2 regions of the Brevibacterium marinum genome follow, and region 2 is predicted to be linked to the other one. Evidence: predicted binding sites of a transcription regulator. Region 2 holds the regulator's gene; the other holds the start of a gene.
What was found. The regulator HspR, encoded in region 2, represses chaperone genes until heat shock. The targets are predictions, from matches to a motif close to AAGTTGAGTCNNNNNGACTCAACTT.

Region 1 (4,853 bases), 180 kb from region 2:
CCGTGTCCTCGACACTGGGCTCACCGACGTAGACCTGCTGGAACCGGCGTTCGAGCGCGGGATCCTTCTCGATGTTCTCGCGGTACTCGTCGAGTGTGGTGGCACCGACGAGGCGGAGTTCACCGCGGGCGAGCATCGGTTTGAGCATGTTGCCCGCATCCATCGCCGAGTCCCCGGTGGCACCGGCGCCGACGACGGTGTGCAGCTCATCGATGAACGTGATGATCTGACCGTCGGCGTTCTTGATCTCTTCGAGAACGGCCTTGAACCGCTCCTCGAATTCGCCCCGGTACTTCGCGCCGGCGACCATCGCGGACAGGTCGAGGCTGATCAGGGTCTTGTCGCGCAGGGATTCGGGCACGTCTCCGGCCACGATCCGCTGGGCCAGACCTTCGACGACTGCGGTCTTGCCGACGCCGGGATCGCCGATGAGGACGGGGTTGTTCTTCGTCCTCCGAGAGAGGACCTGAATGACCCGTCGGATCTCCTTGTCGCGGCCGATGACGGGATCGAGTTCGGCCTCACGGGCGGTGGCGGTGAGGTCGAGGCCGTACTTCTCCAGCGACTGCATCGTGTCCTCGGGGTTCTCCGAAGTGACCTTCTTGCCTCCGCGCAATTCGGGCAATGCCGCCAGCAGCGCATCACGACCGGCGCCGTTGTGGCGCAGGGCTTCGCCCGCTCCGTCCTGCCCGGCCGCGGCCGCGAGCAGCAAGTGCTCCGTCGAGACGAACTGATCGCCGAGGCTCGTCATCTCCTCCTGCGCAAGATTCATCATCTCGAGACCGGCCCGGGACAGTCCCGGCTGGGATACGGTCGCTCCGCTGACGGTGGGGAAGGCGTCGATGGTCGTCCGCACCGAGTTCAACACGGTGCGAGGGTCGGCGCCGACCTTGGTCACCAGGTTCGATGCGAGCGAATCCGGCTGGTCGAGCAGTGCCGCGACGAGGTGTGCGGGCTCGACCTGGTTGTTCTTCCGGGCCACGACATCGTTGATCGCGGACTGCAGCGTCTCGCGTGATTTGGTTGTCATCTGTGCGTCCATGCGCATCTCCTTCACAAGTGTGCTTCGCACCTGTTCCAAGAACAGGAATTGCTCTTGACGAGTTCAACATCCTCAAAGTTGAGTCTATTCCACTCAACCTTGGAAAGTCCGGAGGATCCACGTCATCTCGGCGAGCGGGTCACGTCAGTGAGCAGCTGGACGTCGGCGAGCGACTCACTTCAACAGCACGGATTGGAGGTCGAAGCGACGCAGCACTCTGTCGGCGATCTCCGGGTCGGTGCCGCGCTCGCGTCGGGCTCTGAGCACCTCGGCGCGGGCGGACTGGAGAGCCTTCGTCTGCACCTGCGCCATGACCGCGCGGTTCTCCCTCAGCGTCGTCGCCTGCTCCGAACTGGCCTGGTCGTCCGAGGTGCCCAGCAGCTGCGAGTAGAGGACCTTGAACCGGGCCCGCAGCGGTTCGGCGACCTCATCGGGCAGGCTCTCGTCGTCCCTGATCTGTTCGAGGGCGGCCTTGTAGGCCCGCTTGGCGATGTCGGCGGTGTCGCGACGCTCCTTCTCGGCTTCGTCATCGATGCCGAGGACGTTGACGACGGTGGGGAACGTCAGCCCCGCGCCGACCAGGGTGACGAGGAGGATGACGGCGGCCGCGACGAGGATGTAGGAGCGGCCGGGGAACGGTTGTCCTGTGGCGGTGGTCGCCGGGATCGACAGCGCCAACGCGATCGTGGCTAGTCCGCGCATCCCGCCCCAGGTCATCAGGGCGGTGTCCCTGACATTCAGCGGCGCCGCATCCGGGTCGTCGTCCCTGCTCTTGTTCTCCAGCACGGTTCCGAGCAGCAGCCAGCCGAACCGCACCACGATGATGACCAGTGCGATGACCAGCCCGATGCCCACGGCCCTGAGCAGGTGGCCATGCTCCGTCTCGACGACCTGGCGCAGGTCGAGGCCGATGAGGCCGAAGGCGATGCCGGTGATGAGCATCTCGAGGACCTGCCACGTCGAATTCTGTGTCACACGTTCGGCGGAATTGCCCTCGACGTCGCGTCTGCGCACCTCGAGGGCGGCGACGACGACGGCGATGACTCCGCTGGCGTGGAAATGCTCAGCGATGAGGTAGACGCCGAAGGGCAGCATCAGCATCAGTGAGGAGCGCGCGATCGTATGGTCGATCTTCTCCATCACCCACCACACGACGAAGGAGACGACGAGGCCGATCGTGATTGCGACGACCGCGGAGAGGAGGAAGGACAGGGCGAGCTGACCGAAGTCCACCTCGGTGCCGGCCATCGCCGCGGCCATCGCGGTCTGAAAGATCACGAGGGAGGCGGCGTCGTTGAACAGTCCTTCGCTCTGCAGCGTCGACATGATCCGCCGAGGTATCGACACGGTTCCGGCGACCGCGTCGACGGCCACGGGGTCGGGTGGGGCGAGCATGGCGCCCAGCGCCACCGCGGCGGCGATCGTGATCCCGGGAATGAGCACGATCGCCGTTCCGGCCACGGCCGCCACCGTCACCCCGACGAGCGCGACGGCCATGCCCAGTATCGTGCGCCAGCGGATGGAGAACAGCGCCCAGGAGGTCTTCTGAGCCGCGGCGAACAGGAGCGGCGGAAGGAACAGGGGCAGGATCAGCTCGGGTTCGATGGTGATCTCGGCGAAGCTGGGAATGAATGCGCCGGCGATGCCGATGACGACCATCAGCGCGGGCCAGGGGAGGCGCAGCTTCTGGCCCAGGCCGACGACCACGCTGGTTGCGGCACCGAATCCGATGATCATCAGCAGGGTCGTCATGGTCGTCTCCTCGTCGTCGCCGGCATGATAACAATCGCATCGATACCGGAGGCATCGTCTGCGCGAGGGGCGCCGGGCAGGATTGTCGGTGAACTCTGCGTCAGGTTTCCGCGCCGAACCATCGATATTTTGGCAGAATGCTGTTATGTCCGACTCAATTGTATTCTCCCTCGCCGACGATGCCGTCGCGACCGTGACGATCAACGAACCGGAGACGCGGAACGCTCTGTCGCGTTCGGTGATGAATGACCTCATCGACACCTTCGCCGAGGTGGGCCGGCGTACCGATGTCCGCGCGGTGATCCTGAAGACGGCAGGTCACGTCTTCAGCTCCGGCCACGACCTCAAGGAGATCAGCGGCGCGGAGCTGGATGTGCAGCAGGAGACGTTCGCAGTCTGCTCCCGGCTCATGCAGCTCATCCAGTCGATCCCGCAGCCGGTCATCGCACAGGTCCAGGGCGTGGCGACCGCGGCCGGCTGCCAGCTCGTGGCCAGCTGCGACCTGGCGGTGGCGGCTCGAGCGGCTCGCTTCGCCACCCCGGGGGTGAAGATCGGACTGTTCTGCTCCACGCCGATGGTGGCCCTGACCCGGGCTGTGCCGGCGAAGACCGCGATGCGGATGCTGCTGACGGGAGACTTTATCGGTGCGGACGATGCTCTGACGTACGGGCTGGTCTCCGATGTGGTCGCCGACGACGAGTTGGAGGCGGCGACCGGCGAGTTGGCGCGGAAGGTCGCGTCCGCCTCGTCGGCTACAGTGGCGGTAGGCAAGTCGGCGTTCTACGAGCAGCGTGATCTGCCTCTGGCGGATGCCTATGTGCACATGTCGGAGGTGATGGCCCAGAATGCGGTTGCGGCCGATGCACAGGAGGGCATCGACGCATTTCTGAGCCGAAGAGAGCCTCAGTGGCAGCATCGAGGCTGACAGTGTGGTTTCCTATGACTGTGTGGTTTCCTATGCAGGTGTGCTCGTCCGGAGGGACCGGATGAGATGCTTCAGACGATGAGGAGGACCCGACGTGGCGGTAATCGTGACCGGAGCCAGTGGCTTCATCGGCGGCGCCGTCGCCCGTGCCCTGGCGACCAGGGACGAGACGGTCTACGCGCTGGGCCGACGCGATCCCGAGATCCCCGGTGTGAACTTCCAGGCCTGGGACATTACGCAGCCTGCCTCCGAAGCGGTGACATCGCTGGCGAAGAAGACCACGGCGGTCTTCCACTGCGCAGGCATCTCGCGGGTCAGCGCCGACGAGGATGAGCTGTACAGCGTCAAGGTCACCGGCACGAGGAACGTGCTCGACGCATTCCCCAAGGCTCGGGTCGTGCACATCTCCTCGACGACCGTCTACTCCTCGAACGAGCCCCATTCCGACCTGTGGGAAGAGGCCGGGCACAGGGATCCCAACGACTTCCACGACGCCTACTCGAGGACGCATGCTCTGGCCGAGCAGCTCGTGACTCGCATCCGACCCGATGCGGCCATCCTTCGCCCGGCCGCGGTCTACGGAGCCGGGGAGACGATGCTCATGCCGTATCTGAGCCGAGTGGCGAAGAAGGGAGTCCTGCGGCTTCCCGGAGGCGGCAGACAGAAGATCACCCTCACCCATATCGACAATCTGGTGCGCGCGGCGATCGCCTGCGTCGACGTGCCCTCGGCTTCGGGTCCGTTCAACATCGGCGACCCGACCCCGTACAAGCTCAAGGACGCGGTCTCCACCCACTTCGCCCGCATGGAGTACGAGCCGGTCGTCATCGAGGCGATCGCGAAGGACAAGGCGCTGTTCACCGCGAAGCTGGGGCTCAAGATCAAGACCTTCTTCAAGCGGGGCGACCGGGCCGAGCTGTTCCTCGTCGAGTACCTCCAACACGATCGCACCTACAATCTCACCCGCCAGCAGCGGGTGCTGGGCATCTCGACGACCCAGCACCTCCTGCCCTCACGCTTCCAATAGCCGCCGGTCCACTGCGTGAGTCCCCGCCGGCCGACTCAGCTTGGGCCCCTGCCGTCCGTCTCAGCATGGTCGGCTGCCCTTCCGGTGGTCACCGCCTGAGCCCGTGT
Region 2 (4,853 bases):
GGCGTCGGAATCGCAGGCACCGGCCTCACAGCGGACACTGAATACGCTCTCACCGTCGCCCCCGCCGATGGACAAAACGTAGAAACGTTCGAAACGACGGTCGCCACCGATGCCGAAGGGTCATTCGAATTCGCAGTCGAAGGCCTCGGTGCAGCCGACCCGGCGTTCATGGGCAACTACACGGTGACAGTCACCAATCCCGAAGATGCTGAGGATGCCGCTACGACCTCCTTCGAGGTCACCGGTGAAGACGAAAAACCAGACGAGCCAGAGGCCCCCGAGGTCGACCCGAAGGTGTCCCTCAACACCGATGAGATCTCGGCCTCCGAATTCGAGGAGAACGGCATCGAACTCGCCGGTGAAGGCTTCACGCCCAACGGCGCGGTCACCGTCATCGGCGCAGCGACTCAGTCACCGTTCTACCAGGACGAAGTCACCGCCGATGAAGACGGCAAGATCAGCACCACGGTCGATGCCCCTGAAGGCGGCCTGGAGCCCGGCGAATACTCGGTCTACGCGGGCGACGTCGAGACTGATACGCCCTCGGAGTACGCCCAGTTCACCGTCACCGAAGACGAGCAGACCGAAGAGCCCTCGCCGACCACTCCAGCCGCCGAGGCCGAGCTGTCAGTCTCGCCCGAGACCATCAGCGCCGATGACTTCGTCGTAGAGGACAAGGGCGTCACCCTGGCGGTCGAGAACTGTGAGCCCGGCTCCGACGTTCACTACGTGGTCACCCCCAAGGGCAACTCGAACGTCACCGCCTACGACAACACCGTCCAGGCTGACGACGAGGGCAATGCCTCTGTCAACGTCTACGGCACCTCTGCCAATGATCCGTCCGCCTACCTCGGTGACTACGACGTCAGCGTCACCTGTGGCGACGATGAAATGACCGGAGCATTCACGGTTGGAGAAGACCCCAACGCCGGTGGAAGCGACGGGGACGAACACGGCGATGAAGATGGCAACGGCAATGGTGACAACGGCGACGAAGACGGCAATGGAAACGGCGGTGGTGACCTGCCGCGCACCGGTACCGAGCTGACCGGCCTCGTCGGCGGTGCTGCCCTCCTCCTCATCGGTGGAGCCGCGGTGACCATGACCATGCGTCGCAAGAAGGTCACTGAGGACCCTTCTCAGATCTGACGGCCCTCAGCTGAACTCTGCCGAGTTCGGTGAAATCGAGTTGAGCGCGAACCCTGCAATGGGCTCGCGCTCGACTTGTCTGCACCGACTCACGCTCACGGGAGGCACCTGCCCACCACAGTGGGCTCACTTTCATGCACACTCGGCTCCCTGCTCGCTTGAACGTCTCCTCGCTCGCTTGAACATCGGCCACCCGCCCTTGGGACCTCTCGGCATTCTCTTCATTGAAGTGCTCATATTCGATTTGTGTCCGAACTGTTATGTAATCCGAGTCATATAGAGGATACAATTGGGAGAAGCAATCACGCAGATGTGAGGGGAGGGCGAGACCTGTGAAGGACCTGGACAACGGCGACGTCACGACCCCTGATCTTGCCCCTCCAGCAAGTGGAAGAGATTCTTCTTCGACTCCAATCGCTGGCCCGATTCCCGATTCTGGGCAGGCGGGTAACGAGATCCGTCCGTCTCGCATCGGCTCCGGCGCACCCCGACGACTCAATGTTGATCCCGACTCGCCTCAGGCAACGCTCCTCGGGCTCACCACCGTCAGCACTGCGGCCCAACTCCTCGAGCTCCAAGCTCTCGCAGGTATCTTCCTCAACGAGGCCATCGACCGTCTCAACTACAACAAGACCGGCAATGGAGACATCTATCTCCATGCCACCTTCGCCGACACCGTCTCAAGGTTCCTCAAGGCCGAAGCCGCAGCAGAACTCGGAAACCATGATGCGCTTGATTCGTGTCAGTTCGAGAGCGATGGCGATGGCAATGACAAACAGATCGACAGTGATGAGGCAGAGTCTGTCAAAGACTCGAACGCGGCTCACCCACTGCCGATATTCCCCCGATTCCGACTCGACCAGTCCTTCTACGGGTGGATCCACGCTCTGGCCGAAACCGAAGACATCGTCGAACTCAACGCGGTTCTCGGCTCCACGATCGGGCATACGTTCATGAGGATCACGACGGCGATGGTTCTCATCCACGGGCTGCCTCGCTTCTTCGAACGGTGCTTGGCCGGTGAGTTCACAATGGAGCACGTTCACGCGACCGCTCGAATGTGCCGTGACCTCGACTTCGAGCATTTCCCCAAGCTGGACGAACATCTGGCCAATCGGCGAAATGACATCACAATCGAAACGTTCAAAAAGTCGCTGTCGATGAAGCTCGCGGCTCTCGACCCCGAAGAAGACCGCCTGGAAGAAGCGAGTAAACGCCGGCGGGTCGATGTCAACACCTATCCCGACGGCACAGCCAGTTTGACGCTCTCCGGCCCAGCTGCGGACCTGAAAGCCTACTACCTGCGGTTGGAAGCCTTCGCCCGATCGATCAGGTCAGGTAACATCACTGCTTTCACCGACGAGTTCACCACCGGTGCCGAAGTGATGGAGGACCGCAGCATTGATGCCCTCATGTTCGACATCTGCACTCGCACCCGCCCCCAGCTGAGCATCCAAGTCACTGTCCACGACACCACCACGGGTGAAACCACCGTGGAAGAGTTGCCCCTCGAGGTGCCGGAAGAGAAGACGATGACGTCAGCGGGCATCACGACAACGATTCACGAAGCCGCCGAATGTGCGCAGGCGAATTCTGAAGCAGCCGCAGGCGAAGGGACTACAACCACGACCAGCATCAGTCTCGAGATGCCCACCCACGGGCAATGGATCGACACCCAAGGAAAGATGCTGGTCACCGTCCCATTCCTCACTTTGACAGGCGACTCCGAACTTCCCGGCATATTCTCCGATGGGTCCCCCATACCGGCAGAAACCGCTCGTCGAATCGCAGGGAACTGTTCAACCTGGACGAGAATTCTCACGGACAAGGCAACAGGCACGCCGATCGATGCCAAATCTGCCAGCTATTCCATCCCCGCCAATCTGCGTCTGCCTCTGGCAGCGAAATGGCAGTCGTGCACCGCGCCCGGATGCACCCTCCGGGCCGAGAACTCCGAAGTCGATCACCTCATTCCTTTCGATCATGACACCCCTGACCAGGGCGGACTTACAACCTTCATGAATACGCACTACTTGTGCAAACCGCACCACCGGGCAAAGACCGATAAGAAGTATTCGGTGCGAAAGGTCGCGGACGGATCGGTGGAGTATTCGCTCAAACACGGGGTGGTCACGGAAGTGGCCCCGCCCGACAATCCGATCAATGTCGAGCACGCCAAGCTCATCGAACAGATCGGCAGTTCGCCACCAGGCATCCCGGCACCCACTGAGGCGGAACCACCGCGAAGACGGAAGCCCAGTCAACAGCGGACATCTCGACGCGACAATGGAAATGCCGCGGCATGGGACACCGGCGATCCACCACCCTTCTGAGCAGGGTCGAACCGCCGACGAGAACCCCGCTCACGCCCACGTGCATGCGCCCTGCGCACACACGCGCCGAGGCCCAAGACGCCGAAATGCCCGGAGACCGCACGTCTCCGAGCATTTCGGTTAAAAGCTGCCGCCGGTATCTTGCTACCGCCGCCGATATCTGTTGTAGAGGACCATCGCGCCCGGTTCCGGGCGCCCCTGCGGTCGACGTCCACGCGAAATCGAGACGACGTCACCAGCTGTGCCCGCCGCGAAGACCCTGGCTTCGCGTTCCTTCGCCGACATCCGAGCCCTGACTTCGGCCTCGAGCTCCTCATTGCGGCTCTTGAGCGCATCGACCTCGTTCTGCAGGTCGATGATCTTCTTGATGCCGACCAGGTTCACGCCCTCGTCCTGCGAGAGCTCCTGGATCAGTCGGAGCTTGGCGATATCGCGCCCCGAGTAGCGTCGACCTCTGCCGGCGGTGCGCTCGGGGATGACGAGACCGAGACGATCATACTGCCGCAGAGTCTGCGGATGCATGCCTGCCAGGTCCGCCGCTACCGAAATGACATACACCGCTGCACTCGACGATATGTGCATTGTGCTTCACCACCTCAGCTGGCCTTGGCTTTGTCGATCAGGCCGGCTCGCGGGTCCTCGTTCTCGGTAGCGGCCTTGAACGATTCGACTGCTTCCTTGGCTTCTTTCGACAGGTTCTGCGGAACGACGATCTCCGCGGTCACCAGCAGATCGCCGGTGCCCTTCTTCGATTTCACTCCCTTGCCGCGCAGACGCATCGTCCGCCCCGAGGGCGTGCCCGCAGCGATCTTCATCGTCACCGGCATTCCGTCGAGAGTCGGCACCTTGACCTCAGCGCCGAGGGCCGCCTCGTCGAAGCTGATCGGCAGATCCATCCGCAGATTGTCGCCGTCGCGGGCGAACACGGGGTGTGCCTTGACGTTGATCGTGAGGATCACGTCGCCGGCCTCGCCGCCGTTGGGGCTGGACTTGCCCTTGCCCGCCAGCCGTATCTTCTGCCCGTCCTTGACGCCGATCGGCGTGCGCACGGTCAGTGGCTTGCCGCCGGGCATGTTCAGCTTCACAGAAGCGCCGTTGATGGCCTCGGTGAACGACAGGGTGGTACTCGACTTGATGTCGCCGCCCTTGACCGGTGGCGAATAGCCGCCACCAAAGCCGCCTCCGCCGCCGAAGCCGCCTCCGCCGAAACCGTTGAGGAGGTCGGCGAGGTCGGGAGGCACATCGCCCCCGCCTCCGCCGTAACTCGTCCGGGTCCGTGTCCGGCCGCCACCGCCGAACAGGTCGGAGAACACATCGTCGAATCCGCCGCTGGCGCCTCCGCTCGGACCGCCCGCACCAGCACTGAACCTG

Region 1: clpB (ATP-dependent chaperone ClpB) is a predicted target of HspR. The motif match lies at 1,118-1,142, and genes of this name have one in related genera.

Annotation. Positions count from the first base shown of each region.
Region 1 is NZ_JAATJN010000001.1:1,058,166-1,063,018, forward strand. It holds gene clpB (ATP-dependent chaperone ClpB) at 1-1,042, opposite strand, end outside; gene BKA07_RS04635 (Na+/H+ antiporter) at 1,217-2,794, opposite strand; gene BKA07_RS04640 (enoyl-CoA hydratase) at 2,940-3,719, shown strand; gene BKA07_RS04645 (NAD-dependent epimerase/dehydratase family protein) at 3,814-4,746, shown strand; gene BKA07_RS04650 (SDR family oxidoreductase) at 4,835-4,853, opposite strand, start outside.
Region 2 is NZ_JAATJN010000001.1:1,242,243-1,247,095, reverse strand. It holds gene BKA07_RS05405 (hypothetical protein) at 1-1,149, shown strand, start outside; gene BKA07_RS05400 (HNH endonuclease family protein) at 1,482-3,482, shown strand; gene BKA07_RS05395 (heat shock protein transcriptional repressor HspR) at 3,627-4,064, opposite strand; gene BKA07_RS05390 (DnaJ C-terminal domain-containing protein) at 4,079-4,853, opposite strand, start outside.